Immundisolibacter sp.: one gene and its partner. The protein of the gene in region 2 purifies or fractionates together with the protein of the main gene of each other region. This does not show direct contact. Links are inferred from orthologs where the notes say so. Each region holds a gene or a part of one and is shown on either strand. Other genes may lie near its edges. The genes, in order: H5U26_RS13280 and H5U26_RS02510.

What was found.
Region 1: the proteins of H5U26_RS02510 (region 2) and H5U26_RS13280 purify together in Escherichia coli (affinity purification with mass spectrometry, with the first as the bait; 2 studies listed by BioGRID). This does not show direct contact. The link is inferred for Immundisolibacter sp. from one-to-one orthologs.

Annotation. Positions count from the first base shown.
Region 1 is NZ_JACIZD010000017.1:17,286-27,470, forward strand. The notes cover bases 4,679-7,632. They hold H5U26_RS13280 (peptidylprolyl isomerase), read right to left. Parts: upstream 6,422-7,632; coding sequence 5,936-6,421; downstream 4,679-5,935. Other genes in these bases: H5U26_RS13275 (L,D-transpeptidase family protein), read right to left, coding at 4,679-5,900; H5U26_RS13285 (adenosylmethionine--8-amino-7-oxononanoate transaminase), read left to right, coding at 6,576-7,632. Also shown: H5U26_RS13250 (zf-TFIIB domain-containing protein), read left to right, coding at 1-167; H5U26_RS13255 (ATP-dependent zinc protease), read left to right, coding at 254-760; H5U26_RS13260 (inactive transglutaminase family protein), read left to right, coding at 744-2,285; H5U26_RS13265 (alpha-L-glutamate ligase-like protein), read left to right, coding at 2,282-3,238; H5U26_RS13270 (D-Ala-D-Ala carboxypeptidase family metallohydrolase), read right to left, coding at 3,315-4,304; more of H5U26_RS13275, read right to left, coding at 4,308-4,678; more of H5U26_RS13285, read left to right, coding at 7,633-7,925; pgi (glucose-6-phosphate isomerase), read left to right, coding at 8,003-9,592; septum site-determining protein MinC, read left to right, coding at 9,705-10,185. UniProt on the Escherichia coli protein: Folding helper with both chaperone and peptidyl-prolyl cis-trans isomerase (PPIase) activities. Chaperone activity prevents aggregation of unfolded or partially folded proteins and promotes their correct folding.
Region 2 is NZ_JACIZD010000001.1:519,952-529,965, reverse strand. What follows is about bases 7,033-9,815. They hold H5U26_RS02510 (thioredoxin fold domain-containing protein), read right to left. Parts: upstream 8,905-9,815; coding sequence 8,161-8,904; downstream 7,033-8,160. Other genes in these bases: xerD (site-specific tyrosine recombinase XerD), read right to left, coding at 8,947-9,815; H5U26_RS02515 (ATP-binding protein), read right to left, coding at 7,033-7,993. Also shown: H5U26_RS02540 (lysophospholipid acyltransferase family protein), read right to left, coding at 404-1,141; gmhB (D-glycero-beta-D-manno-heptose 1,7-bisphosphate 7-phosphatase), read right to left, coding at 1,135-1,704; glyS (glycine--tRNA ligase subunit beta), read right to left, coding at 1,701-3,764; glyQ (glycine--tRNA ligase subunit alpha), read right to left, coding at 3,764-4,627; H5U26_RS02520 (universal stress protein), read right to left, coding at 4,777-5,598; more of H5U26_RS02515, read right to left, coding at 5,585-7,032; more of xerD, read right to left, coding at 9,816-9,924; H5U26_RS02500 (methylated-DNA--[protein]-cysteine S-methyltransferase), read right to left, coding at 9,899-10,014. UniProt on the Escherichia coli protein: Acts as a disulfide isomerase, interacting with incorrectly folded proteins to correct non-native disulfide bonds.

The DNA of each region.
Region 1 (10,185 bases), on a different replicon or contig from region 2:
CCGCCCTGCACGAGGCCCGCCAGCTGCTGACCGGCCCGCAGCCGGTGCTGGACGAGTGGCGATCGCTGCGCAGCGTGCTCAAGTTGCTCGAATACCGGGTGCTGTCCGAGCACCCGGGCCTGCACCAGCGCCTGCTGGCGCTGCAGGCGGGCAATCCGTTTCGCTGAAGCGGTGCCCATAAGGCGCTGTTATAGAATGCCGGCCGCCTCGGCCAGCCGGCTGCCGCCCACGTCTTCACTGCGCCCGACGATCCATGCGCCACACCTGCGCCGCGCTTGCCCTGTTGTTGTGCCTGCTGGCTGCACCGGCCGCGGCCCGCGGCGTGTACGGCTGGGTCGAGTTCGCGGAATTGCACCTCGATGGCCAGCCGCTGAAGCTAAAGGCCAAGCTCGACACCGGCGCGCGCAGCTCCTCGCTGGATGCCACCGACATCACGCCCTTCGAGCGTGACGGCGGGCGCTGGGTGCGCTTTCGGGTCAGCCGATCGGGGCTTCAGGAAGCACCGCTCATGGAGCAGCCGGTGGTGCGTTACGTGCGCATCAAGCGCCACAGCGGTCCCTACGACCGCCGGCCGGTGATCCGCCTGCCGCTGTGCCTGGGCGACGAGCTGCGCACGGTCGAGGTCAACCTGACCGATCGCGGGCGCTTCATCTATCCGCTGCTGCTGGGGCGCAAGGCGCTGGCACGCCTGGCGGTGGTCGATCCGGCCCGTACCTTCGTCCGCGAGCCGCGCTGCCAGGCCGGTGTCAAAGGGGAGTAGTGTCCTGCGCAACCGGCATCTGCTGATCCTGTGCCTGCTGCTGGTTGCGGCCGGCGGCAGCCTTTTTCTGTACAAGTGGCTCGATCTTGGCGTGCCGATCAAGGCCGACAACGCCATCGGGGCCTGGACCGTGGAGGCGCGCATCCGCTTCACGGCGCAGTCCGGCAAACCGGTCAAGGTGCGCTTTGCGGTGCCGCTGCGCCCGCCCGGCTTTGCCCTGCTGGACGAGACCTTCGTGTCGAGCGGTTACGGTCTGTCGACGGCCGTGCAGGATGGCGACCGCGAGGCGCTGTGGGCCATCCGCCGCGCCCGCGGCGAGCAGGAGCTGTACTACCAGGCGGTGGTCTACCCGGCCCGCGACACGGCCCAGTCCAGCGGCTCGCGCCCGCCGCCGGTGGAGCCGCCGCAGTTCAGCGACGCGCAGGCCGCTGTGGTGACCAGCCTGGTCGAGCAGATTCGCGCCCACTCGGCGGACATCGCCACCTTCGCCGTCGAAACCCTGCAGCGGCTGGGTGCCCGCGACAACAGCGACATCAACCTGCTGCTGGCCGGTGATAACTCCCCGGAGCGCCGCGCCGAAGTCGCCGCCGGCATTCTGGCCACGGCCAATATCGCCGCCCGTCCGGTGTACGGCTTCCAGCTCCAGAAGGAAGGTCGGCGCCTGCCGCTGCTGACGCGCCTGGAAGTCCACAACGGCGAGCGCTGGCTGTCGTTTGACCCGCTGAGCGGCGCCCAGGGCCAACCGGACGATTTCCTGGTCTGGTCGCGCGGCAAGCCGCCGCTGCGCGACAGCGACGGCGTACGCCACCTGCGGCTCGAATTCTCGGCCGCCGAGAATACCTACGAGGCCCTGGCCGTGGCTCGTCAGCGCGCCGCCGAGCGCGGCTCACTGGCGCTGCAGTTCTCGCTGCTGAGCCTGCCGGTGCAGATGCAGATGGTGTACCGGGTGGTGCTGACCATGCCGCTGGGGGCGCTGATCATCGTGCTGCTGCGCAACGTGGTCGGCATCAAGGCCTTCGGCACCTTCGCGCCGATCCTGATCGCGCTGGCGTTTCGGGAAACCAGGCTTTTGAACGGCATCCTGCTGTTCACCGGCATCGTTGCGCTGGGTCTGGGCGCGCGCTTTTACCTGGAGCGGCTCAAGCTCCTGCTGGTGCCGCGCCTGGCCTCGGTGCTGACCGTGGTGGTGCTGATGATGGCGACCTTGAGCGTGCTGACCTACCAACTGGGCATCGGCGCCGGGCTGTCGGTGGCGCTGTTTCCGATGGTGATCCTGACCATGACCATCGAGCGCATGTCGATCGGCTGGGAAGAGGCCGGTCCGCGCGAGGCCCTGCAACAGGCCGGCGGCAGCCTGCTGGCGGCCTCGCTGGCGTACCTGGTGATGACCGAGCGGCAGGTGCAGCACCTGGTGTTCATGTTCCCGGAACTGCTGCTGATCGTGCTGGCCATCACGCTGGCCCTGGGCCGCTACACCGGCTATCGCCTGACCGAGCTGCGACGCTTCAAGGCACTGGCCGGATGATCACGTTCCCCTGGCAACGGGCTCGGGCGCTGCGCGCGCACGGCGTGCTCGGCATGAACCAGCGCAACGGGGACTTCATCGCCCGGGTCAACCCGCGCCGCCTGTATCCGCTGGTGGACGACAAGGTGCGCACCAAGACCTTGGCCCAGGCGGCCGGCATCCAGGTGCCGCAGCTGTACGGCCTGATCGCCATCCAGCACCAGGTCCTGCAGTTGCCCAAGCTGCTGGAGGGCCGCGAGGATTTTGTCGTCAAGCCGGTCAACGGCAGCGGCGGCAATGGCGTGCTGGTCATCGTCGGGCGTCGCAAGGGCCGCTACCGCAAGGCCAGCGGCGCTCAGCTGACCGAGGACGAACTCGAACACCACGTCTCGAACACCCTGTCGGGCCTGTACAGCCTCGGCGGGCAGCCGGACGCGGCGATGATCGAGTACCGCGTCAAGGTCGACCCGGTGTTCGAGCCGATCTCGCACCAGGGCGTGCCGGACCTGCGCACGGTGGTCTACAAGGGCTATCCGGTGCTGGCCATGGTGCGCCTGCCGACCGCGCTTTCGGACGGCAAGGCCAACCTGCACCAGGGCGCCATCGGTGCCGGGATCGACATCGCCAGCGGCCTGACCGGCCGCGGCGTCTGGCGCAACGAGGTGATCGACGAACACATCGACACCGGCAACCCGATCACCGGCGTGCAGGTGCCGCAGTGGGAGACGCTGCTGGAGCTGGCCGCCCGCTGCTACGACATCAGCGGCCTGGGCTATCTGGGCGTGGACTTCGTGCTGGACCGCGATTTCGGGCCGATGATGCTGGAGATGAACGCCCGCCCGGGTCTGAACATTCAGATCGCCAACCAGACCGGCCTGCTGCCGCGCCTGGCCACCGTGGACGCGCACGGCCGGGAAGGCGCCAGCGTGGCCGAGCGGGTGGCGTTTGCGCGGCAGCGCTTCGGGCGTCCCTGACCCGGGCCGCTGCCATGCGCCATCCGGGTGGCAGCGCCGCCCCGGCGCGAACGGCCGGGGCGGCGTCTGCCACGGACTACCAGCGCGCCTTGACCCCGCGCGTGTCCAGGTGCAGAAACGCGCCGTGGTAGGCATTGGGCGCGTAGGCCGACAGGCCGCCGATGAAGCGCTGCCAGCCGGCCTCGCCCTGCGCCGCGTCGACGATTTCAAACAGCAGCCGGGCATCTTCCCGATCATGGCGGCGGTCGCCGTTGAGGTCGTCCATGCGCCCGTCGCCGTCCTCATCGATGAACACGTCGGCCGCATCGCCCCACTGATGGCGGCTGAAACGGGTGTCGCCCAGCTGGCGGTTGTAGTGCGGCGTGCGATAGCCGCTCATCACGGTCAGGCCGCCGCTGGCGATGCCGGCGCGCGCAAAGCGCTCCATGGCCGCCTCCAGCGCCAGCGGCAGCCGCTCGCGCAGCGCCACGTAGCGCGGCCCGCGGGCCGCCTGCTTGCAGACGAATTGCCCGAGCTTCAGGTGCGGCGTCAGCGGCAGCTCGGCGCTGCGGGCATTGATCTCGATGAAACCTTCCGGCGGCCGGTACAGCGCCTGGCCGCCGGGGTGGTTCGGGTAATCGCCGATCAGGTAGCCGTTCAGCGCGCCGCCGCGCAGCGCCTGCCGCGGCGTGGTGACCAGCGCCGTGAAGCGCATCCGCGCCCCGTCGGCGCGTCGAACCTCCAGCGTGTAGGCGCCCGGCTTGCCGGGCGCGGTCCAGCGCCACTGGGCCGCGCCGAGGCGCTGGACCGCGCCGGCGCCGGCATCGAGCGTGAAGGTGCCGCTGTCGGGGTTCTCCACCTGCAAGGTGATGGCCTGCCCGGCGCTGGCCACCAGCGGGTTGACCGCCAGTCCAGAGCGCTCGGTGCCCCAGCGCACGCTGAAGCCGGCACCACCGGACGTGCCCGATGCCGGCGTCAACATGGCCAACTGCAGCGGCGCCGCCAGTGCCGGCATCACGCCGGCCAGGCCCAGTACGACGCAGCACAGCCAACGCGCCAGCCAGTGACCGAAACAGTGCCGGCCCATACGTCAATCTCCCTGAATCGGTGTGACAAGCGCCGCCGCCAGCGGCGCATCGCGGTCGTAGATATCGCGTCGAAACTGTACCGTCCCGTCACTGTCCACCCAGGCGGTCCAGTACAGCAGGTAGACCGGTACCGGCTCACGCAAGTTCACGGTGCGCGTCTGGCCGCTGTCGATGGCCGCGCGCAGCGCCTCGGGCGACCAGCGCGGGTCGCCCGACAGCAGCCAGTCGGCCAGCGCCAGCGGCTCCTGCAGCCGGATGCAGCCGGAACTGAAGCCGCGCTCGGCATGCTCAAACAGCGCCCGCGCCGGGGTGTCGTGCAGGTAGACGTCATGGGCGTTCGGGAACATGAACTTGATCCGCCCGAGCGCATTCCACGGCCCCGGATCCTGGCGCAAACGGTACGGCAGCGGGGTCCTGAGGTGCTGCCAGTCGATGGTGGCCGGGTCGATCTGGCGCGCGTCCTCGGCCCAGCCGCTGAGCACCCGTATATGCTCCCTGGCCAGATAATCCGGATCGCGACGGATCAGCGGCAGCTTGTCCTGCGCCGCCAGGCGCGGCGGAACTTCCCAGTAGGGGTTTAGCACCAGATAGCGGATGCGGTCCGAGAATTCCGGCGTCGGCCGGTAGGGCTGTCCTACCACTACGCGCATGCGCAGCGCCACCGCCGGACCGTCGATGGCCTCCAGCGTGAAGGCCGCCATGTTGACGCGCACCTGACGCCGCCCCGGCGCGGCGCCCAGCCAGCGTCTGCGCTCCAGGTTGGCGATGAGCTGGTCGACGCGAAAGCTCACCGGCGTGTTCAGCGCCCGGCGCGTCTGGCGACCGACGGCGCCATCGACGTCGAGCCCGTGGCGAGCCTGAAAACGGCGCACTGCGGCCTCGAGCGGCGCATCGAACAGCGCCTCGCCATCGCCGACCGGGCCGTCCATGCCCTCGCGTGCCAGGCGCTGACGCAGCACAGCCAGCAGCGGGTCACGATCACCCGGCCGCAGGGTCGGGCCGTCGGGCAGCAGCGGCCAGCCACCCGTGGCAGCGATGGCACGGTAATGCGCCAGGGCCTGCTGCAGGCGCGGATAGCCGGCCAGGGAGGAGCCGAGCCCGGACAGGAACGCCGCTGCGGATTCGGCCTGCTGCAGGCGCGCCGGCAGATCGGCATCCACCGCCAGCAAGCGCCGGCGTGGGGTGAGCCCGCCGACCTCGATCCTGCCGCCACGCACGTGCGAACCGAGCATCAACAGGCCGTCGCTGAGCAGCAGATCGAGCATCGCCTGCCCGGCCGCAGATCGATCTGCGCGTTGCGCATCGATGGCGGCGAGGTGGTAGTCGGCCGCGCGCAGACCGTGCGCGGCTGCGCCCGCCAGCTCGGCGCGCGCCGCATCCGCGCGCCGAGCGTCCCACAGCGGCGCGTAGCCGCGCACCGCATACAGCGGTCGCAGCAGCTCCGGGGCGTACAGCGACCGTTCGGCCGTAAGGCTCGGTGCCGCCAGCGCGGCCTGCAGCGCCTCGGCCACCGGCTCGGAGGCTGCCGCACTCCCCCAGGCCAGAGCGGCGAGCAGCCACCCCAGCCAGGCGCCCGCCCGCAGCGGGCGGCGCACGGCGGGCAGCAAGCGATAGGCGGGAATCCGCTGCGTCAGTGGTGATGACCGCCGGGGCCGTGCACGTGGCCGTGCGCCAGCTCCTCGGCTGTCGCCGCGCGCACGCCAAGCACCTCGACTGCGAAATGCAGCGTCTGGCCGGCCAGCGGATGGTTCGCGTCCACGGTGATGCCGTCCTCGCTCACCTCGGCCACGCGTACCGACATGCGTCCGCCGTGTTCATCGCTGGCGTGAAACTGCATGCCCGGCTCGATGTCCATGTCGGCCGGAAAGCGATCGCGCGGCACCACCTGCACGCGCGCCGGGCTGTGCTCCCCGTAGGCATCGGCCGGGGCGATGGTCAGCTCCAGCTTGTCGCCGGCAGCGTGCCCGGTCAGCGCCTTTTCCAGGCCCGGAATCACCGAGTGGCGGCCGTGCACGAAGGCAAACGGATCGGCTGCGGTGGCACTGTCCAGCTCCTCGCCGGCGTCGTCGCGCAGGGTGTAAGCGAGGGTCACGACACAGTCGTCGGCTATGCGCATGGCGCGGCTCCGGTAAAAAGCGGGTCGCCAGTTTAGCAGTTGGCGCTTGCCCACTTGCCGGCGGGCGACCGCGCGTGCGGCGCTCAAGCTGACTTGCTGGCGCCCGCACCGATGCGGCGTGGCCGCAGGCGTGGCCCGCTCCTACAATCGCGGCATGAACAACGCCGATTTCGTCGCCCGCGATCTGGCCGTGCTGTGGCATCCGTGCACGCAGATGCAGGATCACGAGTGGCTGCCGCTGGTGCCGATCCGCCGCGGCGCTGGGGTATGGCTGGAGGATTTCGACGGCCGGCGCTACCTGGACGCCATCAGCTCGTGGTGGGTGAACCTGTTCGGGCACGCCAATCCGTACATTTCGGCCGCCGTCGCCCGGCAGGCGGGACAGCTCGAACAGGTCATCTTCGGCGGCTTTTCGCACGAGCCGGCACTGCTGCTGGCCGAGCGGCTGGTGGCGCTCGCGCCGCCGTCGCTGGCGCGCTGTTTTTTTGCCGACAACGGTTCGTCCGCGGTGGAGGTCGCGCTCAAGATGAGCTACCACTACTGGCGCAACTGCGGCATCGGCGGCAAATCCCGCGTCATCAACCTGCGCGGCGCCTACCACGGTGAGACGCTGGGCGCGCTGGGAATCGGCGACGTCGGCCTGTACCGCGACGCCTACGCCGAGCTGCTGCGCGCGCCAATCACCGCGCCTTCTCCCGACGCCTACGAGCGCGAGCCCGGCGAGAGCTGGGCTGAGGTGGCGCAGCGGCGCCTGGCCGACATGCAGGCGCTGCTCGAAGCCCACGCGCACGAGGTCTGCGCGGTCATCGTCGAGCCGCTGGTGCAGTGCGCCGGCGGCATGCGCATGCACCACCCGGCCTACCTGACCGGCCTGCGGGCGCTGTGCGACCGCTACCGGGTGCATCTGATCGCCGACGAGATCGCGGTCGGCTTCGGGCGCACCGGCACGCTGTTTGCCTGCGAGCAGGCCGGCATCGCGCCGGATTTTCTGTGCCTGTCCAAGGGCCTGACCGGCGGCTACCTGCCGCTGGCGGTAGTGCTGACCACGGATGCCGTGTACCAGGCCTTCTACGCCGACTACGCCAGCCAGCGCGCCTTTTTGCACTCGCACAGCTACAGCGGCAATCCGCTCGGCTGCGCGGCGGCGCTGGCCACGCTGGACATCTTCGCCAGCGAACCGGTGCTCGAGCGCAACCGCGCGTTGGCGGCGGCCATGGCGCGCGAGACGGCGCATCTGGTGGACCATCCGCACGTAGCCGAAGTGCGCCAGACCGGCATGATCCTGGCCATCGAGCTGGTGCAGGACAAGGCCAGCCGCCGGCCGTATCCGTGGCAGGAACGCCGCGGCCTGCGCGTCTATCAGCATGGCCTGAGCGAGGGCGTGCTGCTGCGGCCGCTCGGCAACGTCGTCTACTTCATGCCGCCATACGTCATCACCGAGGACGAAATCGTCCTGCTGGCGCGGGTGGCCTGCGCCGGCATCGATCTTGCTGTTCGGCAGTAGTCGATGGCAGGCCGCCACACGCTGGCAATCCGGCCGCGCTAAAACACCCCGCACCCAATCGTTCACCGGGATTCGCCATGACACACGCCCAATTCTCATCCGCCTGGCAGACCGTTGCCGCCGCCCAAATCCGCCTGGCGGGCTGCCGCATGACCGAGCTGTTCGCCGCCGATCCGCAGCGCGTGGCGCGCTACACGCTGGGCGTGGCCGGCCTGCACGTGGATCTGTCCAAGCATCTGCTGGACGATGCTGCCCTGGCCGCGCTGCTGGCGCTGGCGGAGGCGGCCGAATTGCCGCGCTGGCGCACGGCGCTGTTTGCCGGTGAGCCGATCAACAACAGCGAGGGCCGCCCGGCCCTGCACACGGCCCTGCGCGATGCCTCGCCGGAACCGATTGTGGTCGACGGACAGGACATCAAGCCCGGCGTGGCCGCCATGCACCGGCAGATCGCGGATCTGGCCGACGCGGTGCGCAGCGGGCGGCGCGTCGGCGCCAGCGGCCAGCGTTTCACGCAGGTGGTGAACCTGGGTATCGGCGGCTCGTATTGGGGTCCGGCGCTGGCGCTGGAAGCCCTGCATGAACTCGCCACGCCGGACATGCGCATCGATTTCGTCTCCAACGTCGACCCGGCGCCGCTCAAGCGCGTGCTGGCGCAATGCGAGCCGGAACGCACGCTGTTTCTGGTGTCCTCCAAGAGCTTTGGCACCACCGAGACGCTCTACAACTATCAGACGGCGCGCGCCTTCATGGCCGGGCAGCTGGCCGAGGGGGTCGACCGCCATTTCATCGCCGTCACCGCCAATTCGGACAAGGCGCGGGCGTTGGGATTTGCGCAGGATGCGATCGTCACCTTTCCCGAGTGGGTCGGCGGGCGCTATTCGCTGTGGTCGGCGATCGGCCTGCCGGCGGCCATCGGCTTGGGCGCGGACCGCTTCGCGCAGCTGCTCGAAGGCGCCGCGGCCATGGACCGGCACTTCCTGACCGCCCCGCCGGCGCACAACCTGCCGCTGCTGCTGGGCCTGCTGGACGTCTGGTACGCCAGTTTCTGGGGCTTTGGCAGCCGCGCGCTGTTGCCCTATGACCAGGGGCTGCGCCTGTTGCCGACCTACGTGCAGCAGCTGGCGATGGAAAGCGACGGCAAGGGCGTGGACCGCGACGGCCAGCCGCTCGACTATCCCACCTGTCCGGTCGTCTGGGGTGGCAACGGCAACGACGGCGAGCACACCTTCTACCAGTTGCTGCACCAGGGTCCGGCCACCATTCCGGCCGAATTCGTGGTGTGCACCCGGCCCGATGCGGACCTGCCCGGCCACCGCCGGCGGCTGGTCGCACAGTGCCTGGCGCAGGCCGAAGCGCTGCTCACCGGCTTTGATGCACCTGACAAGCCGCATGCCCGCTGCCCCGGCAACCGGCCGAGCACAATGTTCCTGCTGCCGGACATGACGCCGCAGCTGCTGGGCGCGCTGCTGGCCTGCCACGAGCACCGCACCTTCACCAGTGGAGTGCTGTGGCGGGTCAATCCGTTCGATCAGTTCGGCGTGGAGCTGGGCAAGCGCCTGGCCGGCACACTGGAGCGGGAGCTGGGCGGGCAGGGCGTGCCCGGCGCCGCGCACGATGCTTCCACCGCCGCGCTGCTGGACAGCGCCCGCGGCCGGCTCGGCAGCTAGCCGGTTGCCGGCCGCGCTGGCGGGTTGTTGGCGCGAGGCGCCCGCCGCGGCCGCTGCTTCTGCTAAGGTAGCCGGGCCGTCGACACGCGGCGCATTCCAACCCGATTTTTCAATGGCCGCGAGTCCACCGTTCCGACTCAAGGGCAGCCTGGTGACGCTGTCCATACTGAAGCCGCTGAGCACCGATTTGTCCGCAATCGACGCCGGCCTGGCCGCCAAGGTGGCGCAGGCGCCGGCGCTGTTCGACCGCGCGCCGCTGTTGCTGGACCTGGCCGATCTGGCCGAGCCGCAGGCCCTGGACCTGGCCGGTCTGCGCGCGCTGGTGGCACGGCTGGGCTTCGTGCCGGTCGCGGTGCGCGGCGGCGGCGACACGGTGGCCAGTGCCGCCGCGGCACTGGGCCTTGGCGTGCTGGGCGAAGGTCGCCTGCCGCCGGACGCCGAGCCGGCACCACCACCGGCCCAGGAAGAACCGCCGCCACCATCCGCCACCGCGAACGCTGCAGCCGGGCCGGACGCGGCAGCCCCGATCGCCCCCGCGCCGACGCGGCTCATCACCCAGACCGTGCGCTCGGGACAGCAGGTGTACTCGCGCG
Region 2 (10,014 bases):
AGGTTACTGAAAAAACCGGATATGGCACATAGGAGCCACGTATCACCGTTGGGCAAGTCTACCCGACTCTTCCCAAGATAGCTGTGCGGTACAACACATCAGCAGATCGATTGCGCAAGATCAATCACCCGATCGCGTTTGCCGGATCGATATCTGCCGAGCCAAGGACATCGACCCACCGCCAGGCATCGCCGCCCAGCCAATGATCCACGACCCGTCATGGCAGTGGTCGCCGACGCCTGTCGCAGGCCACCAATGCACGAACATTGCAGGCGTCCAGGCCCGAGGTCTTGGCATGACCCACCGCCGCGAAAGGCACGTTTGGCGCTTGTCGATCGGCGCCCGAACATCAGGGTCACGCGCGCTCGTCGGCTGATCCGGCGAGTATGAGCCGCTAACCACATTATTGATAGTTGTGGCCTGTTCGCGCCGGCTCCATACCGCTGGCGATGGTGTTCTCGATCCAGCTTTCGGCATCGTTCAGCACCGCGGCAGGATCTGCCCCCTTCGTTGAAATGGCCGGCCCGATCGCCACCGTGATCGTGCCAGGATGCTTCAGGAACTGCCGCTTGCCCCACAGTTCACCCGCATTGTGCGCCACCGGCAGCACCGGCACGCCGGCCTGCACCGCCAGCAGCGCGCCGCCTGGGCGATAGCGACCGCGCTGGCCGGGGCGCATGCGGGTGCCTTCGGGGAAGATCACCACCCAAAGGCCATCGCCCAGCCGCTGCTTGCCCTGTGTGAGCATCTGCTCCATCGCGCGCCGCCCGGCGCCGCGGTCGATGGCGATCGGCCGCCCCATGGCCAGACCCCAGCCGAAAAACGGCACCCACAGCAGCTCGCGCTTCATCACCCAGACCAGCGGCGGGAACAGTTCCTGGAACACCAGCGTCTCCCAGGTCGACTGGTGCTTGGACAGCACCACGACCGGCCCGCTGGGCAGGTTCTCGCGCCCGATGACCCGGTAGCGGACACCGCAGGTCAGCTCCAGCCAGCGCAGATTGACGATGGCCCAGCTGCGGGTGAATGCGTAGCGGCGGGCAAACGGCAGCGCCGCCACCAGCGGCACCAGCGCACCCCAGGCGACGACGGTGACCAGCATGCCGGCCGAGAACAGCAGCGAGCGCAGAAACGTCAGCATGGCCAGTGACCCTCCAGCAGCCAGTCGGTGGCGGCCGCCAGGTCCGCAAAACCCGGCACGCCGAAGCTTTCCGCAAGTTCGCTCGCCTGCGGCCCGACCACCAGGGCGGCGACGCCCGCGGCGCGGGCCGCCTCCAGATCGCGCGCGGCGTCGCCGATCATCAGCGCGTCGCCGGGCGCAAAGCCGCATTCCGCCATCAGCCGCAGCAAGAGGCCGGCGGCCGGTTTGCGGCAGTCACAGCCCTCCTCGGGCCGGTGCGGGCAGTAGGCGATGGCGGCCAGGCGGGCGCCGGCGGCTTCGATTGCGGCGCGCATCCTGGCGTGGATGGCGTCCAGCGTCGGGACATCGAAATAACCGCGGCCGATGCCCGACTGGTTGGTGGCGACCGTCAGCCCGAAGCCGGCGCGGTGCAGGCGCGCCAGGGCCGCGAGCGCGCCCTCGATGGGCCTCCAGTCGTCGGGGCTGCGGATATAGTCGGCGCTGTCGTGATTGATCACGCCGTCGCGGTCCAGGATCAGCCAGCGCCGCGCGCCGCCGGGCGCGCTGGCAACGCCACTACTCACCCCTGCAGGCGCGACAGGTCGGCCACGGCCAGGAACAGCCGGTGCAGCTGCGCCAGCAGTGCCAGGCGGTTGCGCCGCACGGCGGCATCGTCGGCCATCACCATGACGGCATCGAAAAATGCGTCCACCGGTCCGCGCAGCGTGGCCAGCTGCCGGCACAGCGCAGCGTAATCGCCCCGGTCCGCCAGCGGTGCAGCGGCCTGTTCGGAGGCGGTGAGCGCGTCCAGCAGCGCTGTTTCGGCGGGTGATTCGAACAGCGCCGGGTCGATGTGGGCGTTCGCAGGCTCCGCGCCGGCCTTGGCCAGGATGTTCGCGATACGCTTGTTGGCGGCGATCAGGCTGCCAGCCTCGGGCAGGCTTCGAAAGCCCGCCACCGCCCGCAGGCGCCGGTCCAGATCCAGCAGCCGGCCCGGTTTGAGGCTCAGCACGGCGTCCAGTTCGTCGACCCTGAAGCCCTGCGCCTCGTAGTAGGCGGGCAGGCGACCCAGGATGAACTCGAACACCTGCGCCGTCAGCTGCGGCTTGCCGAACGGCTCGGCGGCGGCATCCAGCAAAGCCGGCAGGTCGAGCGGCAGCTGCGCCTCGATCAGCATGCGCGCCACCGCCAGTGCCGCCCGGCGCAGGCCGAAGGGGTCGCGGTCGCCGCCCGGCGTGCCGGCCACCCCGATGATGCCGGCCAGCGTGTCCAGGCGATCGGCCAGCGCCAGCGCCAGACCTTCGAGCGAGGCGGGCAGCGCGTCGCCGGCGTGGCGCGGCAGGTAGTGCTCGCGAATCGCCGTGCACACGGCGGCCGGTTCGCCGTCGTGGTCGGCGTAGTAGGCACCCATGTCGCCCTGCAACTCCGGGAACTCGCCGACCATCAGCGTCAGCAGATCCGCCTTGGCCAGGCGCGCGGCGCGCACCGTGTGCGCGGCATCGGCGCCGATCTCGCCGGCCAACAGGCCCGCCAGGCGTTCCACGCGCAGGGTCTTGTCGGCCAGCGTGCCCAGGCGCTGTTCATACACCACGCCGGCCAGACCCGCGCTGCGCTCGATCAGCGGCTGGCGGCGGTCGGAGTCCCAGAAATAGCGCGCATCGGCCAGGCGCGCGCGCAACACCCGCTCGTTGCCGGCGCGCACCCGCTGCGGCTCGGGGCTGTCGATGTTGGCGACGGTGATGAAATGCGCCAGCAGCTTGCCGTTTGCATCCAGCACGTGAAAGTACTTCTGGTGATCGCGCATGGCGGCGATCAGCACCGGTGCCGGCACCTGCAGAAAATCCGGGTCGAAGCCGCCGGCCACTGCCACCGGCCATTCCACCAGCGCGGTGACCTCGTCCAGCAGCGCCTCGTCCAGCACCGCCCGGCCGCCGAGCGCCGCCGCGGCGGCGCTGACGCACTCGGCCACCTGCGCGCGGCGGGCGGCGAAGTCGGCGATCACGCGCGCCGCTTCGAGGCTGGCCTCGTAATGGTCGGCATGGTCGACGACCAGCGGCTGCGGATGATGAAAACGGTGGCCATGGCTGAGGTTGCCGGCCGCCAGACCAAACCGTTCGAAGCCGATCACCTGCGCGCCGTGCAGCGCCAGCAGCCAGTGCACCGGGCGCACGAACTCGCCGTGCTCGCCGCTGCCCCAGCGCATGCGCCGGTCGATCGGCAGCGCCTTGAGCGCAGCGTCGAACAGGCGCGGCAGCGCCGCCGCCAGCGCCTCGCCGGGCTGGGTGTGGCGGTGCACCAGCCAGGCGCCCTTGTCGGTTTCGAGCGTCGTGAGCGCGCCCACCTCGACGCCGCAGGACTGCGCGAAGCCGAGCAGGGCGCGCGTCGGCTGGCCGTCGGCATCGAAGGCGGCCTTCAGCGCCGGGCCGCGGCGTTCGACCTCGCGCGCCGGCGCCTGATCGCGCACGTCGGCCACGCGCACGGCCAGCCGGCGCGGACTGGCGAACACCCGGCACGCCGCGCCGGGGTCGGCGAGCCCGGCCTCGACCAGGCCGCCGAGCAGGTGCTCGCCAAACGCCCGCGACAGCGCCTGCAGGGACCGCGGCGGCAGCTCCTCGGTGCCGATTTCGATCAGCAGCGCGGCCATCAGGCGGCCTCCCCCGCGGGCGCGGCGTAGGCCTCGGCCACCGCGCGGGCCAGGGTGCGCACGCGCAGGATGTAGCGGGCGCGCTCGGTGACGCCGATGGCGCGGCGCGCGTCCAGCAGGTTGAAGCTGTGCGAGGCCTTGAGCACCTGTTCATAGGCCGGCAGCGGCAGGCCGGCCTCGACCAGCGCCAGGCAGGTGCGCTCGGCGGCGTCAAAACCGGCCAGCAGCGCGTCCACCGGCGCGTGATCGAAGTTGTAGTGCGACTGCTCGACCTCGTTGCGGTGGTACACGTCGCGGTAGGTGATGCGCCCCTGCGGGCCGTCCACCCAGGTCAGGTCGTACACGCTGTCTGCGCCCTGCAGGTACATGGCAATGCGTTCCAGGCCATAGGTGATCTCGGCCGTCACCGGCCGGCACTCGATGCCGCCCACCTGCTGGAAATAGGTGAACTGCGTCACCTCCATGCCGTTGAGCCACACCTCCCAACCCAGGCCCCAGGCGCCCAGGGTCGGCGACTCCCAGTTGTCCTCGACGAAGCGGATGTCGTTCACCAGCGGGTCCACGCCCAGCTCGCGCAGCGAGTCCAGATAAAGCTCCTGGATGTCCAGCGGCGAGGGTTTGATGACCACCTGGAACTGGAAGTAATGCTGCAGACGGTTGGGGTTGTCGCCATAGCGGCCGTCGGTCGGCCGCCGCGACGGCTGCACATAGGCCGCCGCCCACGGCTGCGGGCCAAGTGCGCGCAGGAACGTGGCCGGGTGAAAGGTGCCGGCACCGACTTCCATGTCGAGCGGCTGCATCAGCGCGCAGCCCTGGCGTGCCCAGTAGCTCTGCAGGCGAAGGATCAGGTCCTGGAAGGTCACCGGCGGTCTCGCGTGGCGGAATCGGCTGAACCGCTCAGGGGCGGCCCCGAAAAGGGCGCGATTATAGCCGTCGGTGTTGCGCCGCCCGCGGGCGACAAGGCGCTGCGGGCCGTCATTCTCGCGTGGGTCCGGCGTGGCGTCGGGCGCAGTCAGCGCACCAGCAGCACCGGCCAGCCGCCATCGGCGACCAGGCGTTCGATCTGAGCCGGGTCTGCGAAGCGGCTGTCCGCGGCCAGGATCAGGCCCTGCGCGCGCTGAGCACTCAGGATGGCGACCAGCGCCGGCAGTTCGGCAAGCTCAGGCAAGGCCATGCGGTGCAGCTGCGCCGCGCCGGGCGTGCCGGCCAGCGCGGCCTGGCCGAAGGCTTCCAGCGACGGCGCCACCAGCAGCAGCGGCGCCGCCGGCGTCGTTGCCAATGCGCTTGCCAGCGCCAATACGGCCGCTGCGCCGCCGGGCGTATCAACCAGGGCCACCCAGCGCTCGCCAGGGCGCCGCTGCGGCGGCACCAGCAGCAGGGAGGAATCGGTCGCGACCAGCGCCGCCCGCGCCACCGAGCCGAGCCTGCTGGCCGCGCGGGCACTGCTGCCAAGCCCAGTCAGGCGCGCGTTGCGGGCTGCTTCCGACATCACCTGCGATGCCCGGCCGCGCACTACCTCGAAGCTCCAGGCGATCCGGCGGGCCTGGGCGGCGCGCGTCAGGGCATTGCGGGCGTCGCTCGCCAGGGCGCGCCAGTGGCGTTCAAGGTCGGTGGCGGTGAACGGCGCCGCCTGCCCGGACTGGGCGCGTATCTCGCGCACGAACGGCAAGCCGGCGGCGTGCAGCAGGTCTTCTTCTTCCACGAACAGCCCGGCCAGGCTGGCGCGCAGCGCCGCCGCCAAGTCGGCCGCCAGTTCCAGCGCCAGCAGGCTGGCGGCCGATGCATCGACCGCCACCAGGATGCGTTCCTGCGCCGGTTGCTCAGATATCGCCATTGCCGTTGCCCTCGCCGCCGTGCACCAGCGCGGCGCGGATGCGCGCGTACTCGGCCAGGCGGTCGGACACCAGGCCGTTGATGCTGCCTTCCGGATAAATGCCCTCGGCGTCCGCGACGCCTGCCGGCAGGCCGGTCAGCAGCTCGATGCCCTCGTCCACCGTGCGCACGGCGTAGACGTTGAACTGGCCGGCGGCCACCGCGTCGCGCACGTCGGCGCGCAGCATCAGGTGCTGCACGTTGGAGGCCGGGATCAGCACGCCCTGGTTGCCGGTCAGGCCGCGCGCCCGGCAGATGTCGAAAAAGCCCTCGATCTTCTCGTTGACGCCGCCGATGGCCTGCACCTCGCCGAACTGGTTCACGGAGCCCGTGACCGCCAGCGACTGGCGGATCGGCGCCTCGGCCAGCGCCGACAGCAGCGTGTACAGCTCGGCGCAGGATGCGCTGTCGCCGTCCACGCCGCTGTAGGACTGCTCGAACACCAGGCTGGCCGACAGCGACAGCGCCTCGCCGGCGGCGTAGCGTGCCGCCAGGAAGCTCGACAGGATCAGCACGCCCTTGGAGTGCAGCGGGCCGCCCAGTTCCACCTCGCGCTCGATGTCCAGCACGCGGCCCTGGCCGGGCCGCACGCGGGCAGTGATGCGGGTCGGCCGGCCGAACATGACCCCGCCCAGGCCCAGCACCGCCAGGCCGTTGATCTGCCCGACCCGCTCGCCGGCGGTATCGATCAGCAGCGTGTCGCGCAGGATGGCCTCCTGCACCCGCTCGCGCACGCGCCCGCTGCGCTGCTCCGCCGCGTCGATTGCCTGCTGCACGTGGCTTGGCAGCACCAACGCCGCGCCGGCCTGGCGCGCGAAATAGTCGGCTTGCGTCAGCAGGTCGCCCAGGTAGTTCAGGCGCACATCGACCCGCTGCGCGTCGCCAATGCTGCGCGAGGCGTGCTCGATCACGCGCGCCACGGCCGCCGAGCCGAACGGCAGCAGGCCCTGCCGGCTCGCCAGCGTGGCCAGCAGGCGTGCCAGGTCGCGCGTGGTGTCCGGACTGCGGCGCAGATCGTCCTCGAAATCCGCTGCCACCTTGAACAGCTCGGCGAACTCGGGGTCGTACTCGGCCAGCAGGTAGTACAGCCGGCGGTCACCGATCAGCAGCACGGTCACGTCCAGCGGAATCGGCTCCGGGTCCAGCGATACCGTGGTCAGCAGGCCGATCGCCCGCTCCAGTAGCTCGATGCGCAGCTCCTTGGCACGCAGCGCACGCTTCAAGGCATCCCAGGCATAGGGCTGGCCGAGCAGGCGCAGGGCGTCCAGCAGCAGGTAGCCGCCGTTCGCCTCGTGCAGCGCGCCCGGCTTGATCAGCGTGAAGTCCGTGGACAGCGTGCCGAAGCGGGCCTGGTGATCCAGCCGCCCGACCAGGTTCGGGTAGTTCGGCAGGTCGGCGTACACCACCGGCGCGCCGCGCCCGGCCGGGTGCTGGATCAGCAGGTTCACCTCGTAGCGGGTGAAGCTCGGCTCGGGCGCGAACGGCAGCCGCGGCGCGGCGTCCTCGCGCGTGGCGGTGAAATCGCCAACGTTGTCGACCACGTCGCGGCAGGCGGCGTCGAGGTATTCAGCCACGCCCGGTGTGCCCTCAAAGGCGGTCTTCAGTTCCGCGAAGGCCGGCTGCACCACGCTCATTGCCATGTCGTGGTCGAGCTCGCGGATGCGTCGGCGGGCTTCCTTCTGCCACTGCGGCAGGCGCCGCAGCCGCTCGCCCAGTTCCTGTTCGAGCTGCTCGATGTCGGCCTCGATGCGCTTGCGGGTCTCCTCGGGCAGCTTGTGGAAGGCGGCCGGCGACATCACTTCGCCACTGACCAGCGGCGCGAAGGCGAAGCCGCCCGGCGTGGTGATCAGCGCGATGTCCTTGGCGCGGGCACGCTCGCGGATCTCGTCGATGGCCTGCTCGTGGCGGTCCTTGAATTCCTGCTCGACCACCCGTCGCCGGGCCTGGTATTCGTCACTCTCGAAGGCGCTGGGCAGCGTGCTGTGCAGATCCTGGACCAGTTGCGCCACGGCCTCGCAAAAGCCCTTGCCCTGGCCGGGCGCGAAGCGCAGCGCGCGCGGCCGGTGCGGCTGCTCGAAGTTGTGCACGTAGCACCAGTCGGCCGGCGTTGCCTGGCTGGCCGCGCGCTGCTCGAGGAAACGGCGCACCACGCCGTGCCGGCCGGCGCCGGGCGTGCCCAGGATGAACAGGTTGTATCCGTCGCGGCGGATGCCGGTACCGAAGGCCAGCGCCGCCAGCGCCCGTTCCTGGCCGACCACGTCGACCGGCTCCGCCACCTCGGCGGTGCTCTGGTAGGGAATCAGCTCCGGCGCGCAGGGCGCATAAAGCTGTGCGGCTTTAAGTGGCTCGATCGCCATCGATGACTCCCCCTGCTCATGGTTCACCCGACCCGTGCCGGCCGGGAGGCGATGGTAACCAGCGCGCTGCGGATCGGCGCGCGATTAAGGTCAGGCCGCTTTCGATCGGGGAGGCTACGTCAGCGGTGAGTGTCGCAACGACCGCACCACCGACGGCACCGGTCGACTCAGCCGGCCGGTTGCTCCAGCACGCGCTTGAGTTCGTCCGGCGGCACGTAGCCGGGCAGCAGGCGGCCGTCGTCGAGCAGGATCGCCGGCGTGCCGGACACGCCGATCTTCTCGCCGGCGTGGAACTGCTCGGCAACCGGGTTTTCGCACACCTTGTCGGGGACGGTCTTGCCGGCCTTGGCATCGGTGAGCGCGGCCTTGCGGTCGGCGGCACACCAGACGTTTTCGGCCTTCTTGAACGACTCCGAGCCCTCGCCGGCGCGCGGGAAGGCCACGTAGCGCACGCTGATCCCGGCCGCGTTGTATTGACCCACATGGCGGTGCAGCTCGCGGCAATAGCCGCAGTCGATGTCGGTGAATACGGTAATGCGGTGCTGCGGCTTGGCGGCAGCGAACACGATCGCGTCGGCGTCGCGCAGCTGCCGCAGGAAGGCGACCCGCTGCGGCATCAGTTGCTCGCGCTCGACTTTCTGCAGCGCTGCGGCGGACAGGTTGCGCCGGCTGGCCAGCTCCACCAGCGGCCCGCCGAGCATGTGCTTGCCGTCGGCGCTGAAGTAATAGACGGTGCTGCCGAAGATCACCTCGTACAGGCCGGCGATGGCGGAGGGCTGCACGGAGGTCGGCGGCGCATCGGGCGATACCTTGGCCAGCACGGCGGCGAGTGCCGCCGGAGTGTCGGCGCGGGCGCCGGTGACGGTCAGCAGCGTCAGTCCGGCGAGCGCGCAAGCGAGAAGGCGTTTCATGGGTGGGTCCGATCGGGCGGGAGTGGGGCGGATTGTATGGGCTCAGCCGCGCGGGTGATGCTGGGCGTGCAGGGCCTTCAGGCGCTCGCGCGCCACGTGGGTGTAGATCTGGGTGGTTGAAAGATCGGCGTGGCCGAGCAGCATCTGCACCGCGCGCAGGTCGGCGCCATGATTGAGCAGGTGGGTTGCAAAGGCGTGACGCAGCGTGTGTGGCGAGGGCAGGCGCTCGAAGCCGGCCAGGCGCGCATGGTGGCGCAACCGGTGCCAGAAGGCCTGCCGCGTCATGCCGCCGCCGCGGCGGGTGACGAACAGCGCATCGCTGACCTGCCCATCGAGCAGCGCGCCGCGTGCCTTTGCCAGATAGGTCTGGATGCGCGCCACCGCGGTCTCGCCGACCGGCACCAGCCGCTCACGGGCGCCCTTGCCCAGCACCACCAGCACGCCGCGGTTCAGGTCCACCTGCGCGACGCGTAGGCTCACCAGCTCGCTCACCCGCAGGCCGCAGGCATACAGTAGCTCCAGCATGGCGGCGTCGCGCAGGGCCTCGGGCGTGTCGCCGCTGGGCACGGTCAGCAGGCGCTCGACGTCGGCCTCGGTGAGCGTTTTTGGCAGCGGCCGGCCCAGGCGCGGGGATTCGATGCGCGCGGTGGGGTCTTCGTGCCTTACGCCTTCGCGGACCAGATACCGGAAAAAGCCGCGCAGCGCCGACAGGCGGCGGCCGAGCGAGCGCGGCGCGAGCCCGGCTTGGGCAGGCGCGGCCAGGTAGCTGAGCAGGTCGGCACGGCTGGCGCCGGCCAGCGGCGCGCCGCGCAAGGACATGTGCGCCGCAAAGCTGAGCAGGTCGGTGCGGTAGGCGGCGAGCGTCAGGCGGCTGGCGCCGCGCTCCAGCCACAGGCTGTCGAGGAACTGTTCAAGCAGGGGTTCGACCGGCGGTTTGGTCGGGGCGGCGGCCGGCGCGCCGGCCCTGGACAAGGGCGCCGCAGCGCGCGGATCCTCAGGCGCGAAAGTGGCTGCGTTCATGCGCCAGCAGCTGCTGCTTGCGACGCGGCCAGTCGCCATCGGACGCGCCCATGAAGCCGCCGTCGCCGGTGCTCGCCACCACCCGGTGGC